Regions from separate parts of the Qipengyuania sp. MTN3-11 genome, predicted to be linked through region 1. Evidence: predicted binding sites of a transcription regulator. Region 1 holds the regulator's gene; each other region holds the start of a gene.

Region 1 (5,707 bases):
ACGAGCGCTCTCATCTCCTTCTGGCGGTCGTCGCCGCATCGCTGGCCTTCGGAGCGGGAGCGACGACCATCTGGGCACGCTCCGCCATGATCGGTGCCGAAGCTATCGACTATCCGCGCGTGGAAAGGTTCGAAGCCCGTATCCTCGAACGCGAGGAACGCCCCGCCGAAGAGCGGGTGCGGCTGACCATGGCCTTTCATGATCCCGAGACCGGGCGGGCGCTGAAGGTAAGGGTCAACGTGCCCCAAACCGACGATTCCCCCGGACTGGACGAGGGTGCGGTGGTGCGGATGCGCGCACGCCTGATGCCGCCGGCCCCGCCGATCCTGCCCGGCGCCTACGATTTCGCGCGGCGCGCCTGGTTCGAGGGGCTGGCCGCGACCGGCACGCTGATCGGGCCGATAGAGGTGATCCACACGGCCGAGGGGAGCGACTGGTTGGGACGAACGCAAAGGGCTCTCTCGCAGCATGTCCGCGATCGACTCGATGGCTCCGCCGGCACCATCGCCGCGGCCTTCGCCAGCGGCGATCGCGGCGCCATCGCCGAGCGCGACGAGGAAGCGATGCGCGATGCCGGGCTGACGCATCTGCTGTCGATCAGTGGCCTGCACGTCAGCGCGGTCATCGCGGGGGGCTACTTCCTCGCGCTCAAGCTGCTCGCTCTGTGGCCCTGGCTGACCCTCCGGATCCGATTGCCGCTGGTCGCCGCCGGGGTGGGGGCGATGGCCGGGATCGGTTACACCTTGCTGACCGGGGCCGAGGTGCCGACAGTGCGCAGCTGCGTAGGCGCGGTCCTGGCTCTCATCGCCTTGGCGCTGGGGCGCGAGCCGCTGTCGATGCGGATGGTTGCGGTGGCGGCAATCGTGGTGCTCATGCTGTGGCCGGAATCGCTCGTCGGCCCCAGCTTCCAGATGAGCTTCGCCGCCGTCATTGCGATCGTGGCACTGCACAACGCTGCGCCGGTGCGCGCTTTCCTCGCGCCCCGGGAGGAGAGCTGGCTTCGCTGGTTCGGCCGGCGCATGCTGATGCTGTTCCTCACCGGGCTGCTGATCGAGATCGCGCTGACGCCGATCGTGCTGTTCCATTTCCACCGCGCGGGGCTCTACGGCGCGTTCGCCAACGTGCTCGCGATCCCGCTGGTGACCTTCGTCTCGATGCCGCTCATCGCCTTCGCACTGCTGCTCGACACCATGGGCATCGGCGCGCCGGTGTGGTGGCTGGTGGGGCTGTCGCTCGACCTGCTGCTGGGGCTCGCCCATTTCACCGCAGCGCAGCCGGGCGCGGTGAAGCTGGTGCCGCAGATGGGTCTCGGCACGCTGTTGCTGTTCGTGGCGGGCTCGCTGTGGCTGGCGCTGTGGCGAGGGCGGCAGCGGTTCTGGGGGCTTGCTCCGGCCGGCATCGGAGCCGCGCTGCTGGCGGCGACCCCGACCCCCGACGTACTGGTGACACGCGACGGGCGGCATGTCGGGATCGTCGGCGAGGACGAGCGCCTGCTGGTCCTGCGCGAGAGCCGGAGCGATTATGCGCGGGACAATCTGAGCGAACTCGCCGGGGTAGCGGCCGAACCGCTCCCTCTCGACCAGTGGCCGGGTGCGCGTTGCTCGCCCGAATTCTGCGTGCTGACGCTGGAACGGGCGGGACGCGGGTGGACGCTGCTGATGGCGCGCAGCAACGAAATGGTCGAGGAACGCGCGCTCGCCGCAGCCTGCGACAGGGCGGACATCGTCGTCGCCGACCGCTTCCTTCCACGAAGCTGTCGCCCGCGCTGGCTGAAGGCCGACCGGCGCTTCCTTCAGCGCGAGGGCGGGCTGGCGATCTATCTGGAACGGCCACGGCTCGTGACGGTCGCCCAGTCCCAGGGCGCGCATGGATGGTGGCGCGACGCGTCGCGATAGCCGCCTTGGGCGGCCGCCTCAGTGGTAACGCCGGAGGAGCCCCGCCAGCTTGCCCTGAACCTGCACCTGGTCCTGACGATAGACCTGCGGCGCATAGGAGGAGTTGGCCGGGTCGAGCGTGATCGAACTGCCGTTGCGGCGCAGATACTTGAGTGTCGCTTCCTCGTTTTCCACCAGCGCGACGACGATTTCCCCGTCACGGGCGGTGTCGGTCCGGCGGATGAGCGCGAAGTCGCCATCGAAGATCCCGGCCTCGATCATCGAATCGCCCGAAACCTCGAGCGCGAAATGCTCGCCGGGGCCGAGCAGCGCTGCGGGAACCGGCAGGCTGGACTGTCCCTCGATCGCCTCGATCGGGGCACCGGCGGCGATCCGTCCGTGAAGCGGGATGTCGATCACATCGTTCGCCGGTTCGGGCGCGACCGCCTTGGCCGTCAATGCCGCCGCCATTGCGTCGTTAGCGGGCGTCGGCGCCGATGCACGAGGCGCGCTCACCGCATCTTCGGGCAGCTTGACGATCTCCAGTGCGCGCGCCCGGTTGGGCAGCCGACGAATGAAGCCGCGCTCTTCCAGCGCCGAGATCAGCCGGTGCACGCCGGACTTGCTCTTGAGATCGAGCGCCTCCTTCATCTCCTCGAAGGATGGGGAGATGCCGGTCGCCTCGAGCCGGGTCTGGATGAAACGGATCAATTCGTGCTGCTTGGCGGTCAGCATTGTGCGCGCTCCTCGGGTCGCCGTGTTCGCCGCTGCCGACAGTGATTGTGGACAAGGCTGTGAACGAATGTGGAACAAGTAAGCAACACAATTCGGGAAGTCAAGCGATCCCGCCATTTCCGAGCCAATAGCACGGAACAGGCGTTCTGGATTTGACCTCTCGCGCCTCGGCAGGCCGATCGGTCAGGAGATCCGCCGATGCGCGTACGGGTGGAGTTAGTCGAGCGCAGCGGGTTCCTTCATGGGTCCGCGCGCCATTCGCCCGATTTGCCGCCGCTCTTTTCCAGCAGGCGGATGTCCTCGACCACCATCGCCCGGTCCACGGCCTTGCCCATGTCGTAGAGCGTCAGCAGCGCGACCGAGACCGCCGTCATGGCCTCCATCTCGACTCCGGTGCGGCCGGTGAGCGAGGCGGTGGCGGTGGCGCGGACGGCGCCCTCCTCCTGCGCGAGATCGATCGACACCGCATCGAGCCCGAGCGGGTGGCACATAGGGATCAGCTCGCCGGTCTTCTTGGCCGCCATGATCCCGGCGATCCGGGCGGCGGCGAGTGCGTCGCCCTTGGCCCCCGGTCCCTCGGTCAGCGCAGAGAGCGCGGCGGCGCTCATCCGGATGCGCCCGGTCGCGACCGCCCGGCGGGCCGTGGCCGGCTTGCCACCGACGTCGACCATCCGCGCCGCGCCCTCTTCGTCGAGGTGGGTGAGGCCGCTCACGGCAACGAAACCCGTGTTGGACATGGACCGGGTGTTACACGGTCCAGGAATAGAAAATTCGGGGCACTACGGCGGGTTTGCCGGATGAAGCGGGGTTGGGTGGCGAGCATCGTCATGCCCGGCCTGTGCCAGAAGCGCGCGCTGTAGGACAGCCTCAGCCGTGCAGCAGGCGACGGGTGGCCGCCTCGACATCGTCCTGCCGCATCAGGCTTTCGCCAACGAGGAAGCTGCGCACACCGGCATCTGCGAGACGCAGGCAATCGGCGTGGCTGGCGATGCCGCTTTCGCCGACCACCAGCGCATCGTCCGGCATCAGCGCTGCGAGCCGTTCGGTGGTGGCGAGATCGGTGCGGAAGGTCCTGAGGTCGCGATTGTTCACGCCGATCAGTCGTGATCGCAGGCGACCAAGGGCGCGTTCAAGTTCGGTTTCGTCGTGCACTTCGACGAGCACGTCCATGCCGTGGTCGAGGGCGGCAGCCTCGATCTCCGCCATCGCTGCGTCTTCGAGCGCGGCAACGATCACCAGCACGGCGTCGGCGCCGAGCGCCCGGGATTCCGCGACCTGCCAGGGATCGACCATGAAGTCCTTGCGCAGAACCGGCAGATCGCAGGCGGCGCGCGCGGCGAGAAGGTAGTCGTCGTGCCCCTGGAAATAGGGCGCGTCGGTGAGGACCGACAGGCAGGCGGCACCGCCGGCGGCATAGTCCCGCGCATGCGCTGCGGGATCGAAATCCTCGCGAATCAATCCCTTCGAGGGCGAAGCTCGCTTGATTTCCGCGATCAGTCCGAAGCCCGAGCGCTGTTTCGCGTCGAGTGCGGCGCCAAAACCGCGCGGCGCGGTCTGCATCTGCGCCGCCTGCTCGAGATCGGCGAGCGTTCGCGCCTGCTTGCGCTCTTCGACCTCGACCCGCTTGTTGGCGCAAATCTCCGTGAGCTTGCTCACCGCGTCATCTCGATCCAGTCGGCGAGCAGGGCGCGCGCACGGCCCGAACCGATCGCCTCGCGCGCCAGCTCGGTGCCCTCGACCCAGTCTTCCGTTTTGCCGGCGACGATCAGCGTGGCGGCGGCGTTGAACAGCACGGCGTCGCGATAGGAGCCGGGAGCGCCGTTCAACAGGGCCTCGAGCGCCCGGGCATTGTGCTGCGCGTCGCCGCCGCGGATCGCCTCCACCGGGGCATGGGGAAGATTGGCCTGAACCGCGACCACGCGGCGCATCTCGAAATCGTCGCCGCTTACGTCGGCGAGCTCGTTGCCGCTCGCCAGGCTGAGCTCGTCGAGCCCCTCGTCGCCCGAAACGATGAAAGTGCGTTCGGTCCCCAGCCGGGCCTTCGCCGCCGCATAGATGGGGACATAGGCCGGCCGGGCGATGCCGATGAGCTGGCGTTCGACCATGGCGGGATTGGACAGCGGACCCATCAGGTTGAAGATCGTGCGGATGCCGAGCCTCTGGCGGATGGGCTGGATGCGCGCCATCGCCGGGTGGTGGTTCTTGGCGAAGAGGAAGCAGATGCCAATTTCGCCGAGCGTCTTCTCGGCGGTTCGTCCCGCCGCTTCCATGTCGAGCCCGAGCGCTTCCAGCGTGTCCGCCGCGCCCGACTTGCTGCTCGCCGCGCGATTGCCGTGCTTGGCCACCGGCACGCCGCAGGCCGCGACGACCAGGCTGACCGCGGTCGAGACGTTGAGCGTATGGTGCCCGTCGCCGCCCGTGCCGCAGCAATCGACCGCGCCCGGCGGCGCCGCGATCGGAATCATCCGGGCGCGCAGGGCGCGTGCGGCACCGGCGATTTCCTCGGCGGTTTCGCTGCGCTGCGACATGCTCACGAGAAACGCGCCGATCGCCTCCTCGCTCGGTTCCCCGTCGAGGATCCAGCCGAAGACTTCCTCGGCCTCGGCCTCGCCGAGGTGGCGGGTGGCGTCGGGAAGGTCCTTCATGCCGCCGCCCTCGCATCCACGCCGCAGATCGCCAGGAAGTTGGCGAGGAGGGCATGGCCGTGCTCGGTGGCGATGCTCTCCGGGTGGAACTGCACGCCGTGGATCGGCAGATCGCGGTGGCGGAACCCCATGACGCATGTGCCATCGAGACCGGGGGTCGCGCTGGTGGCATTCACCGCGAGCACATCCGGCACACCCTCGACCACCAGCGAATGGTATCTGGTGGCGGTGAAGGGCGAGGGCAGGCCGGCGAAGACGCCGCTGCCGTCGTGCTCGACCGCGCTGGTCTTGCCGTGCATCAACCCGCCGCGCACCACCCGTCCGCCGAAATGCTGCCCGACTGCCTGGTGGCCGAGACAGACGCCGAGCAGGGGGAGGGCCTTATCGGAACAAGCGGCGACCAGATCGAGGCTGATGCCCGCCTCGTCCGGCGTGCAGGGCCCGGGCGAGATC
Region 2 (5,707 bases), on a different contig from region 1:
GTCGCTGCCCTTCATCCTCATCCTCGGCATCGCCTTCTTCGCCCTCAGGCAGGTACAGAAGGGCGGCGGTGCCGGCGGCGCGATGGGCTTCGGCAAGTCCAAGGCCAAGCTGCTGACCGAACGCCAGGGCAAGGTGACTTTCGAGGATGTCGCCGGCATCGACGAGGCGCGCGAGGAGCTCGAGGAAATCGTCGAGTTCCTGCGCGATCCCCAGCGCTTCTCCAAGCTCGGCGGTCAGATTCCCAAGGGCGCTCTGCTGGTCGGCAGCCCCGGCACCGGCAAGACCCTGCTCGCCCGCGCCATCGCCGGCGAGGCGGGCGTGCCCTTCTTCACCATCTCGGGCTCGGACTTCGTCGAGATGTTCGTCGGCGTCGGCGCCAGCCGCGTGCGCGACATGTTCGAACAGGCCAAGAAGAACGCGCCCTGCATCGTCTTCATCGACGAGATCGACGCGGTCGGCCGTCACCGCGGCCACGGCCTCGGCAACTCGAACGACGAGCGCGAGCAGACGCTCAACCAGCTCCTCGTCGAGATGGACGGGTTCGAGGCGAACGAGGGCATCATCATCATCGCCGCCACCAACCGGCCCGACGTGCTCGATCCCGCGCTGCTGCGCCCGGGCCGCTTCGACCGTCAGGTCGTGGTGCCCGTCCCCGATATCGACGGGCGCGAGAAGATCCTCGCCGTCCACATGAAGAAGGTACCGCTGGCTCCCGACGTGAACCCGCGCACCATCGCGCGCGGGACGCCCGGCTTTTCCGGCGCGGACCTCGCCAACCTCGTCAACGAAGCTGCTCTCTTGGCGGCACGCCGCAACAAGCGCCTCGTCGCGATGCAGGAATTCGAGGATGCCAAGGACAAGGTCATGATGGGCGCGGAACGCCGCTCCATGGTCATGACCGAGGACGAGAAAAAGATGACCGCCTATCACGAGGCGGGCCATGCGCTCGTCTCGCTGAACGAGCCGGCCTCCGATCCCATCCACAAGGCGACGATCATCCCCCGCGGCCGCGCACTGGGCATGGTCATGCGCCTGCCGGAACGGGACAATTACTCCTACCACCGCGACAAGATGCACGCGAACCTCGCGGTCGCGATGGGCGGGCGCGTGGCCGAGGAAATCATCTTCGGACACGACAAGGTCTCGTCCGGTGCCAGCGGCGACATCCAGTACGCCACCGATCTCGCCCGCAACATGGTCACCAAATGGGGCATGTCCGATGCGCTTGGCCCGTTGCAGTACGAGCAGAGCCAGGAAGGCTATCTCGGCATGGGCCAGACCGCGCGGACGATGTCGGGCGAGGAGACCAACAAGCTGATCGACGCCGAGATCAAGCGCTTGGTCGAGGAAGGGCTCACGCGCGCCAAGGAGGTGCTAAGCACGCAGGAGGACAAGCTTCACCTGCTCGCGCAGGCCATGCTCGAATACGAGACGCTGACCGGCGAGGAGATCGACCAGCTGCTCAAGAACGGCAAGCTCGACCGGCCGGACGAGCCGCGCGGTCCGGTTCAGATTGCGAAGGGCGGCGGGTCGGCGATACCCAAGGCCGGCAAGCGCTTCGGCGGCACGGGCGATGCGCGGCCGCAGGGGGCTTAGGCCCGCGGAAACCACATCGCCCCTGGCGGGTTGAACTGGCGCGGTCCTTGCAAGCGCCGCGCCATTCGGAAAGGTCCGCCATGCGTTACGCCGTCAGCCTGTTCGTTCCCCTGTCGCTTTGCCTGGCGGCCTGTTCGCAGCAGACCCAGGAAGATGCCGCGCGCACGATCGATCTGGCGGAGGACGACGCTGCAGCCAATCTCGAGGTTGCCGGAGAGGTGATCGAGGAAGGCGCGATCGAGGCTGCGGGTGAAGTCAGCGAGGGTGCCGCCCGCTTGCAGGAAGAGTTGGAGCGCGGCGACACGGAAGAGCCGGGCCCCGCCCCCGTCACCGGCGAGGAGCCGCCGCGGGACTGAGAACCCGGTCTAGAAGGCCCCGAGCAGCAAGAGCAACTGCACGAACAGCAGCACCACAACATTGATGAAGACCAGCAGCACGGCGAGCCGCCATGTGGCCGAGAAGCGCGACAGGCCATAGGCACCGCGCAGCTGTTTGTAGATGTGGATCGGCGGAACGAGGGCAAGCATCAGTCCCCACAGCCAGGCCGGCGCCCCGATCTTCACCATGATCGAAAGGACGATGAAAAATAGCGACATGAAAGCGATCGAGTAGGTCACGAAGATCGCATGATCGTAGGCCCGGAACCGCCGTTTCCAGACAAACAGCAGCCACAGGAAGGGGATCGAGATCGGGATCAGCAGCCAGCTGAACTTGTAGCCGTTCGCCTGAAGCTTGTAGAGCATCAGCCCGGGATTGGTCTGCCACTTCTTCAGCCCCGAATCGATAAAGCCGATTCCGGTGGTGCCGACATCGAATTGCATCGGCGAGTTCTCGTCCTCCAACAGGAACTGTTCGCCCCTTCGCAATTCGCGCAGGTCCGCCTCGGCTTCGGTGACCCGTCCCTCCAACTCGCCGCGGGACGGATCGTCCGCGGGCGCTGCCTCGAGCGCCCTCTCGGTTGCGGCAAGCTCGGCCACAGCGCCGCGTTCTGCGATCGCCAGACCCTCGCGCGTGTTGCCCGGCACATCGATATCCGTCGGCATGGTCAGCCCGACCGCCTGGAAGATCGCGAACATCAGGAAGATGGAGAACAGGAACATCGCCATCGGCGAGACGAACCTGGCGCGTTCGCCCTCAATGTAACGGCGCGTCAGGGCGCCGGGTTTGGTGGCCAGCAGAGGCAGTGTCTTCCACGTCTTGCCCTCGAAATGCAGTGCGCCATGAAGCAGGTCGTGAAGGAAAGCACCCATTGTGCGATGGAAATGCGCCTTCTGCCCGCATTGATGGCAATGTGAGCCGATCAGCGCCGTCTGGCAGTTGAGACAGATGTCTTCGGCGAAGTGACCCTCGGACAGCGGGGCGGCGCTCGGTTGGTTTCGATCGCCGCCATGCCGGTCGATCGCTCGCGCGAACAATCCGCCCTCCACCGCGGTGCCAAGCCCTTCGCCGAAATCGCTCATGCGCCCTCCGCTTCAATTCCGTCATAGGCCCTGGCAGAACCATCCGTCGACCGGAACATTTGCGGAACGAATTCCGCGAAGGTAGGTTCGTAAGGCAAAAGGAGAAATGCGATGTCCGCTACCCAGCCCCACGAACATCCCAAATCCGAACCGGTCTCCAATGCCGAAAAGGACCCGGACGACTGGACCACCGGAGACGAGCGCATGACCGGCGCGCAGGCCAGCTATCTCAAAACCCTGTGCGAGGAAGCGGGATGCCCCGAACGCTACGATACGGGCCTCAGCAAGGCCGACGCGTCCAGGATGATCGACGAATTGCAGGAAGAGACCGGACGCGGGCAGTAGAGCGTCGGCAACACCAACGAAAAAGGCCGCCCGGTCGGGGCGGCCTTCTTCTTCTCGACGGGCTGTATGTCAGCCCTCGTAGTCGGCGCCGATCGATGTCGAACGGGCAGGGGCCGCCGCGGTGATCCGCAGCGCTTCGGCCGACTGGCTGAGCGATGCGATCTCGTCGATATCGTCGTCGTCGTCGGGCAGGATCTTCTGCAGGTTGAGCACGGCGGCTTCCTGCAGTTCCTTGGGCTTGATCGTCGTCTCGGCGATTTCGCGCAGCGCCACCACCGGGTTCTTGTCGCGGTCGCGGTCGACGGTCAGTTCCGCCCCGCCGGAAATCTCGCGCGCGCGCTGGGCGGCCAGCAGCACGAGATCGAAACGGTTGGGGATCTTGTCTACGCAATCTTCGACGGTAACGCGCGCCATGGGGCACTCCGATGCTTGAATTCGGGCAATCCGGGGAAGCGCGCCAGTTAGGAGCGCGGGGCGCGCGAGTCAAGGATTTGCACGGGGGACCGCGGGCCCCTAAGGCTTCCTGCGATGGCGGAAACCCAGCAGCACGGCCTTTGCGCGGACGGGAGCGCCTATACCGATCCCGAGCCCTTTGGGATTTGCTCGCAGGGGCAGCAGCTGACCTTCCTGCCCGCCGGCGCCGACCGCCGCGAGGCGCTGATGGCTCTGGTCGCGGAAGCCCGAATTTCACTCAAGGTTTGCTTCTACATTTTCGTCGAGGACCATGTCGGCACCCAGTTCCGCGATGCGCTGGTGGCGGCGGCGCAGCGCGGGGTCGATGTCGATCTGATAGTCGACAGTTTCGGTGCGGATCTGTCGGACGATTTCATTGCGCCGATGCGGAACGCCGGAATCGATTTCTGTTGCTTCAGCCCCCGCTGGACCCAGCGCTATCTGATCCGCAACCATCAGAAGATGGTCGTCGCCGACGATGCCAAGGCGATGTTCGGCGGGTTCAACATCGAGGACGATTACTTCGCGCCGCCGGCACGGAACGGCTGGAACGATCTCGGCATCGTCATCGAGGGACCGGCGGTCGCGGGGCCGGTCGACTGGTTCGCACGGCTCAAGGACTGGACCGACGACGATCGCGCGCATTTCAAGGCCATCCGCCGCACGGTGCGCCAATGGGAATGGTCACAGGGCGAAGGGTGCCGCTGGCTGGTCGGAGGGCCGACCAGGGGCCTTTCGAGCTGGGCACGCTGCGTCGGCAAGGATCTCGAGCAGGGCCGGCGGCTCGACATGTTCATGGCCTATTTCTCGCCACCCAAGAAACTGTTGCGAGCGATCGGGAGGATCGCGAGCAAGGGCGGGACGCGGCTGCTGATGGCCGCCAAGTCCGACAATGGGGCGACGATCGGCGCGACCCGTTCTCTCTATCACTACCTGCTGGGGCAGAAGGCCGAGATCTACGAATTCAGCCCGTGCAAGCTGCACACCAAGCTGATCGTGCTCGACGATGCGGTCTACATGGGCAGCGCCAATTTCGACATGCGCAGCCTTTATCTCAACCTGGAGATCGTGCTGCGCATCGAGGATGCCGCTTTGGCGGACCGGATGCGGGAATTCATATCGCGCCAGATTGCCGCCAGCGAACACATCACGCCCGAGAAGCACCGCCGACGCGCGACGCTATGGAACCGCATCCGCTGGAACCTCGGCTGGATGCTGGTCTCGGTGATCGACTACACGATCAGCCGCAAGCTGAACCTCGGGCTCTAGCTCACCCCTCGCCCCAGCTCGAATAATCGCGCTTGTTGGGACTGGTGAACTTGGTGATTTCGGGCTGGAAGTGCAGCGGCACGTTGCCGGTCGAACCGTGGCGCTGCTTGGCGACCATCAGCGTCGCCTTGTTCTTGAGCTCGAGATAGCGCTCTTCCCAGATCCGATATTTCTCCTGCACCTCGGGCGAACTTTCCGCGGTCGGAAAATCGGGCCGTACCGCTTCGTGGTAATAGTCGGCTCGGTAAATGAACCAGACCATGTCCGCGTCCTGCTCGATCGAGCCCGATTCGCGCAGGTCCGAAAGCATCGGGCGCTTGTCTTCGCGCTGTTCGACCGCGCGGGAGAGCTGCGACAGCGCGATCACCGGCACGTCGAGCTCCTTGGCCAGCGTCTTCAGACCCCGGCTGATCTCGGAGATCTCGTTGACCCGGTTGTCGTTGGCGCGTCCCGATCCCTGCAGCAACTGGAGATAGTCGACCACGATCAGCCCGATGTCGTGCCGCCGTTTCAGCCGCCGGGCGCGGGTGCGCAGCGCGGAAATGGTCAGCGCGGGGGTGTCGTCGATGTAGAGCGGCAGGTC
Region 3 (5,707 bases), 190 kb from region 1:
GAACCCAGCGAGCTCTTCTTCGCCGTGCCCGACGAGGCGCAGGAGGCATCGTATTTCGCCGCGTCGGCGAGAATCTCGAGCTTCTGAAGGATGGTCTGCGATGCCATTTGTTCCATATATGTTCTAGCGTTGGATTTGCCTAGGCCTTTTGGCTTCAAGATCGTGCGCTTCGCCGTGTTTCAGGCACACAGGCCCTGCAGATACCAGTCGGGCGCGCCGCCGCGGCCATCGCCGACGATGCCCAGGCGATAGATCCAGAACCGGCGGCCGGCATCGTCCTCGATCCGATAATAGTCCCGCAAGCGCGCCGAGCCCCGTTCGCGCCACCATTCGGGGGCGATCCGTTCGGGCCCCTCCACCCGCGCCACTTCGTGTACCCCGCCGCGCCAGCGGAAGCGGCGGGGATAGCCATCGGGTGTCGCGTAGAGCACGGCGATCCGTTCCGGATTTTCAAGTATTTTCAGCGGTCTGCCATGGAAATCCAACAGTTCCTGCGAAGTCTTTTCCGGTTCCAGCGGCGGCTGCCAGCGCTGGGCGCGTTCGGGGATATGGCTGGCGAAAGGGACCGGGCGGCGCACCGCGCGAGCGCCCAGGCGAACCGTCAGCCGGTCGATGCAAGTCGAAAGCGAGGTGCCATGGCGCTCCGCCGCCGCCTCGAAATCGCTCTGTTCGAGCGCCAGCGGCTCGGCCCAACTCGCGCGCAGCCGCACCATCTCGATCCCGAACCCGGCATCGACATCGTCGAGCCGGGCGGCGAACAGGCGGCAGATGTGCTCCGCATCGCGCGTGGCGGCGGCGAATTCGAGGCGGCGCTGCACCACCTCGCCATCGACCCGCCACAGGCCGAGCTCGAGCCGCCGCGCGCCCTCGGCCCGTCCCTCCAGCTCCCGCACCATGTCGAGAGCGAGATCGCGCAGCACCTGGTCGAGCAGCGGGCGGTGGCGGATCGGCTCCATCAGCCGCCGCTGGACCAGCGGCATTTGCTGCGGCACCACCGGCAGCAAGGGCTCGGGCACGCGACCGAGCAGCTGGTCGAGCCGGATCAGCGGGTTGGCCGCGGGCGACCGGCGATTGCGGAAGCGCCGCTGTATCGCGTCGCGGCCACCCCCTTCTTTCTGGATCGTGGTGAGATCGCCGATCCGCTTGAGGCCGAGGCGGCGGAGCACCCCCACCACATCCTCGTCGAGCCGCAGCGCCGCGACGGGCAGGTCGGCGAGGCGCGCTTGCATATAGTTCTCCGCCAACGCGGGAGGATTGAGGATGGCCCGCCCGGATCCGAAATGTGCCAGCGCCCAGGCCGCGCCTGCGGTGGGCGCAATCGCGGCGCGCACCGCCAGTCGGCGTGCGGCGAAGGCGGTATGGACATCCTCCAGCAGCTTCGCCTCGCCTCCGAACAGATGCGGCACCGCGGTAACGTCGACCAGCAGCCCGTCGGGTGGGTCCATCGCCGACCACGGCCCCCAGCGCAGCGCCCACACGGCAAGCCTCTCGAGAAAATCGAGATCGCCCGCCGGGTCGGAAGGCGCGGTGACGATCTGCGGGCACAGCGTGCGCGCATCGGCGAGCATCATGCCGCGCCGTGCTCCCGCCGCTGCCCCGGCCGCGCTCACCGCCTCGATCCGTGGCCCGTGCGCGGTGTCGGCGATCAGGACCAGCGGGCGCGGATCGCCAGGCGCGTCATTGCACAGCCGCCAGCGATCCATCGCCAGCGAGCGGAGCCAGATCGAGAGGATGCGGCGAGCAAGCACGCTAATGCGCGGGAACGACGGCCTTTCGCGCGGCCGAAGGCCCCGGCGTCCCGGACCAGCGCGATGCCTTCAGATTCTCTCCTTCCCAGCGCAGCAGCCACTCGCCCGGCGCATGGGCACGGGCGCGGAACAGTTCGGCCCGCCATGCTGGGGCGCCGGGGGCTTGGGCATTCCAGCGCGGTGCGGGCGAAGAGGCGGCCGCCACCTCCCACCGCATCCGTGCCGAAGACAGGTCCCTTCCCGCATCGAGCCGGACCAGATAGAGCGGCACCCCGTGCCGTTCGGCGGCCAGAGTCAACCGGCGCGAGGCGGTGAAATCGAGCGCGCGGGGATTGCCCGCCAGCTCGCCGAGAACGAAGGCGATCTCGCGGCAGCGCACCCCTTCTTCCATGGCGAACAGGGCATCCTCGGGCTTCTCCGCCAGCACATGGATCACCCGGTGACGCAGATCGCGCGGCAGGCCGGGGCGGTAGGGCAGGCCCGTGCGCCGCGCCGCCTCGCGTGTCTGCACCCACAGCACCGCACGGCGATCTTCCGCCTCCTGCCCTTCACCACGCGGCGTGCTGCGCCAGTCGTCGAGCGCCAGAGCCAGCGCCGCCCCCGCCCCGCTGGCTTCGTTGCCGCAGGCGAAAACCTCGCTGTGGCAGGGCGGACCGTGGCTTGCCGCCAGGCCGACGCACCAGCGGGTGCTGCGCCGGGCGGCCAGTGCGGCGAGGTCGCAGGTCTGCGAAAGGGTTTCGAAGGGCATGGCGGAACGACTCATCTGTTCCACTTATGTTCCATCGCCCGACGATTCGCAACGCCCGCTTCGACTGCCGTGCGGGAGCGAAACCGCCCGCGGTTCATTGGTGACTCAGACCCTAAAGAGGAGACCCCACCATGAAATACAACGAAGGCGATCCGGACGAGCTGAAGAAGAAGTTCTGGAAAGCACTGGCCGATTCGCCATTCCTGTTCCTTCAGCTCGACGGGAAGCCGGGAACCGCCGTGCCGATGAGCCCGCAGCTCGACAAGGACGCGAACTCGGCGATCTGGTTCTTCACCCATACCAAGAGCGATTTCCGCACGCTCGGACCTGCCACCGCCACCTTCCAGAGCAAGGGCCACGACATGTACGCCCGTTTCAATGGGACGCTGGTCCAGGAGACCAGCCGCGAACGCTTCGACCAGTTCTGGAACAATTTCGTCGCGGCCTGGTACGACGGCGGCAAGGACGATCCCGATATCTTCTTCATGCGCATGGATCTGGGCCAGGCAGAAATCTGGGACGGCGACATGGGCCTGCTCGATACCGCCAAGATGGCGCTCGGCATGAACGTCCACGAGGATGCCGAGGAACAGCACGTCAAACGCGCCGATCTCTGATCCATTCGAAGACTAACGAGGAAGGGCCGCCCCATCGGGCGGCCCTTTATCATTTCATCGATCAGCGCTGCGAAGGCGGATCGATCGGCACCATGGTCTCGTCGCCGGCGATGTCGTCGACCACTTCGACGACGCCCAGCCCGAGATGACTGCGCCGGCGGCTGTAGAGCAGGTAGATGGCGATGCCGATCACGCCCCAGATCGGCAGGAACAGCATCGCCATGGTCGGCAGGTTCACGAACAGGAAGATACAACCGATGATCGTCAGCGGCGCGATCAGCCACACCGCCGGGACCCGGAACGAACGCGCCCTTCCCGCATCCTTGCGCCGCAACACCATCACCGCCACCGCCACCATCAGGAAGGCGTAGAGCGTGCCGGCGTTCGAGATGTCGGCAAGCTGGCCGACCGGGAAGAAACCCGCCCCCAGTGCGACCACCGATCCGGTGATCGCGGTCACCACATGCGGGGTCTTGAACCGCGGGTGGATTCGGCTGAGCCGGGCGGGAAGCAGACCGTCGCGGCTCATGACGAAGAAGATGCGCGTCTGCGCGAAAAGCAGCACCAGGATGACCGAGGGCAGCGCCAGGAAGGCGGCGACGCCCAGCGTGTTGCCGATTCCCGAGAAGCCGATCTCGCGCAAGACATGCGCCAATGCCTCGTCCGAGCAGACCAGCGCGTCGGCATATTGCGGCATCGCGCATTGCCGCGCGAGTTCGACCGATCCCGCCTCCACCGGCAGGCCCCCTGCACCCATGATAGGCTGCCCGCCGATGGTGCCGATCGCACCGGCGGCGACGAGGATGTAGAATACGGTGCAGAACAGCAGCGAGCCGATCAGGCCGATCGGCACGTTGCGCTGCGGGTTCTTGGTTTCCTCCGCTGCGGTGGAGACCGCGTCGAAGCCGACATAGGCGAAGAACATCGTCGCAGCGGCACCGACCGCGCCGGTGCCCGATCCCCATTCACCGAAGACGCCGGCGGGCAGAAAAGGATTGAAACGCGCCGCATCGAATTCGGGGCTGGTGAGCGTCAGCGCGATGAACGCCGTCAGCGCGGTCACCTTGATCGCCACCAGGACCGCGTTGACCTTGGCGCTCTCGCTTGTTCCGATGATCAGCAGGCCGGTGACCAGGAGGGCGATCAGCACCGCCGGCAGGTTGATAAATCCGCCTTCCTCGCCCCCCAGGGCCAACGGACCTGCCGCCAGCCATTGAGGGAGGTATATGCCGAGGAATTCCTCCAGGATCGTTCCCGAGAAATAGCCCGACCACCCGACCGAGACGGCGCTGGCCGCGATCGCGTATTCCATGATCAGCGCCCAGCCCACGGTCCAGGCGAGGAATTCGCCCATCGAGGCGTAGCTGTAGGTGTAGGCGGAGCCCGCGACCGGGATCATCGAGGCGATCTCGGCATAGCAGAGCGCGGCGACGATGCAGACTGCGCCGGCAATGGCGAAGGCCAGCATTAACCCGGGCCCGGCCTTCTGTGCGCCGACGCTGGTGAGTACGAAGATGCCCGTGCCGATGATGCAGCCGATGCCGAACAGCATCAATTGCAAGGGGCCGAGGGTTCGCTTGAGGGATTTCCTTTCCGCCGTCGCCAGAATGGCGTCGAGCGGCTTTACGCGGTCGAGCAGCATAGTGCGGGCACTCTCCAGGTCCGCAGCGAGACCTCCCCGCCCTGCCAGCCGGCCGTGATCATTACAGCGGGGTGACAGGGCTGGAAAGCGGGAAAATCAGCTGCCTAGAATTGCCGGAAATAGCCCGGTTACGAGGATCACCGTCACGGCCAGCGGGCACAGCCAGGCGATCAGGAATCGCCACAGGCCGAACATCGCGGGCGAAAGGCCGGTGGTGGTCCGCACCAGGTTGCGGTCGGCCTTCCAGCCGACGAACAGCGAGGTCAGCAGGGCGCCGACGGGCAGCATGATTTTGCCCGTGAAGCCGTCGATCGTGTCGAAGATATTGGTCTCGGCGAAGATGTCCCAGAACCCCAAGATGCGGACATCCGACCAAAGGTTGAAGCTCAGAAGGCTGAAGATGCCGAAGACGAAGGCTCCGCCCCCGAAGATCGCGGCCGATTTGGTCCTGCTCCATCCACGCTCGCCGATGCCCCAGGCGGTCGGCACCTCGAGCAGCGAGATCGAACTGGTGACAGCGGCGACCAGGATCAGCATGAAGAACAGGAAACCGATCAGCGCCCCGCCCGGCATGGTCTGAAAAGCGAAGGGCAACGACTGGAACACCAGCGTCGGGCCCGAAGCGGGATCGAGACCCACCGAGAAGACGATCGGGAAGATCATCAGGCCCGCCAGCAGGGCGACGCTGGTATCGGCCATGGCGATCATCGCCGAGGTCGGCCCCAGCCCGCCGTCGCTCTTGATATAGGAACCGTAGGTGATCAGCCCGGCGACCCCGAGCGACAGTGAAAACAGCGCCTGGCCGAGCGCGGAGTTCATCACCGCCGGTGTCAACTTGCTCCAGTCCGGCGTGAAGAGAAAGGTCATCGCCTCGCCCATGTCGCCTTCGATCGCGCCGTAGATCACCAGGCCTACCAGCAGCGCGAAGAAAATCGGCATCAGGATCGTTGCG

What was found. Region 1 encodes LexA, which represses DNA repair genes until DNA is damaged. Its sites were predicted from a motif close to GTTCCNCNCTTGTTCT; they were not measured.
Region 2: a site for LexA is predicted at 3,110-3,125, ahead of ACGHN1_RS02620 (DUF3072 domain-containing protein). Genes of this name have one in related genera too.
Region 3: a site for LexA is predicted at 2,514-2,529, ahead of ACGHN1_RS13065 (ImuA family protein). Genes of this name have one in related genera too.

What each region holds. Positions count from the first base shown of each region.
Region 1 is NZ_BTGM01000004.1:247,774-253,480, reverse strand. Features, by position in the region: gene ACGHN1_RS14035 (ComEC/Rec2 family competence protein) at 1-1,895, shown strand, start outside; gene lexA (transcriptional repressor LexA) at 1,914-2,609, opposite strand; gene moaC (cyclic pyranopterin monophosphate synthase MoaC) at 2,849-3,322, opposite strand; gene trpC (indole-3-glycerol phosphate synthase TrpC) at 3,477-4,265, opposite strand; gene trpD (anthranilate phosphoribosyltransferase) at 4,262-5,254, opposite strand; gene ACGHN1_RS14010 (anthranilate synthase component II) at 5,251-5,707, opposite strand, start outside.
Region 2 is NZ_BTGM01000001.1:556,592-562,298, forward strand. Features, by position in the region: gene ftsH (ATP-dependent zinc metalloprotease FtsH) at 1-1,597, shown strand, start outside; gene ACGHN1_RS02610 (hypothetical protein) at 1,678-1,953, shown strand; gene ACGHN1_RS02615 (DUF3667 domain-containing protein) at 1,963-3,057, opposite strand; gene ACGHN1_RS02620 (DUF3072 domain-containing protein) at 3,169-3,402, shown strand; gene rpoZ (DNA-directed RNA polymerase subunit omega) at 3,472-3,816, opposite strand; gene ACGHN1_RS02630 (phosphatidylserine/phosphatidylglycerophosphate/cardiolipin synthase family protein) at 3,931-5,124, shown strand; gene ACGHN1_RS02635 (replicative DNA helicase) at 5,126-5,707, opposite strand, start outside.
Region 3 is NZ_BTGM01000004.1:52,809-58,515, reverse strand. Features, by position in the region: gene ACGHN1_RS13075 (putative DNA modification/repair radical SAM protein) at 1-107, opposite strand, end outside; gene ACGHN1_RS13070 (DUF6504 family protein) at 180-1,703, opposite strand; gene ACGHN1_RS13065 (ImuA family protein) at 1,750-2,511, opposite strand; gene ACGHN1_RS13060 (pyridoxamine 5'-phosphate oxidase family protein) at 2,628-3,113, shown strand; gene ACGHN1_RS13055 (amino acid permease) at 3,175-4,755, opposite strand; gene ACGHN1_RS13050 (sodium-dependent transporter) at 4,852-5,707, opposite strand, start outside.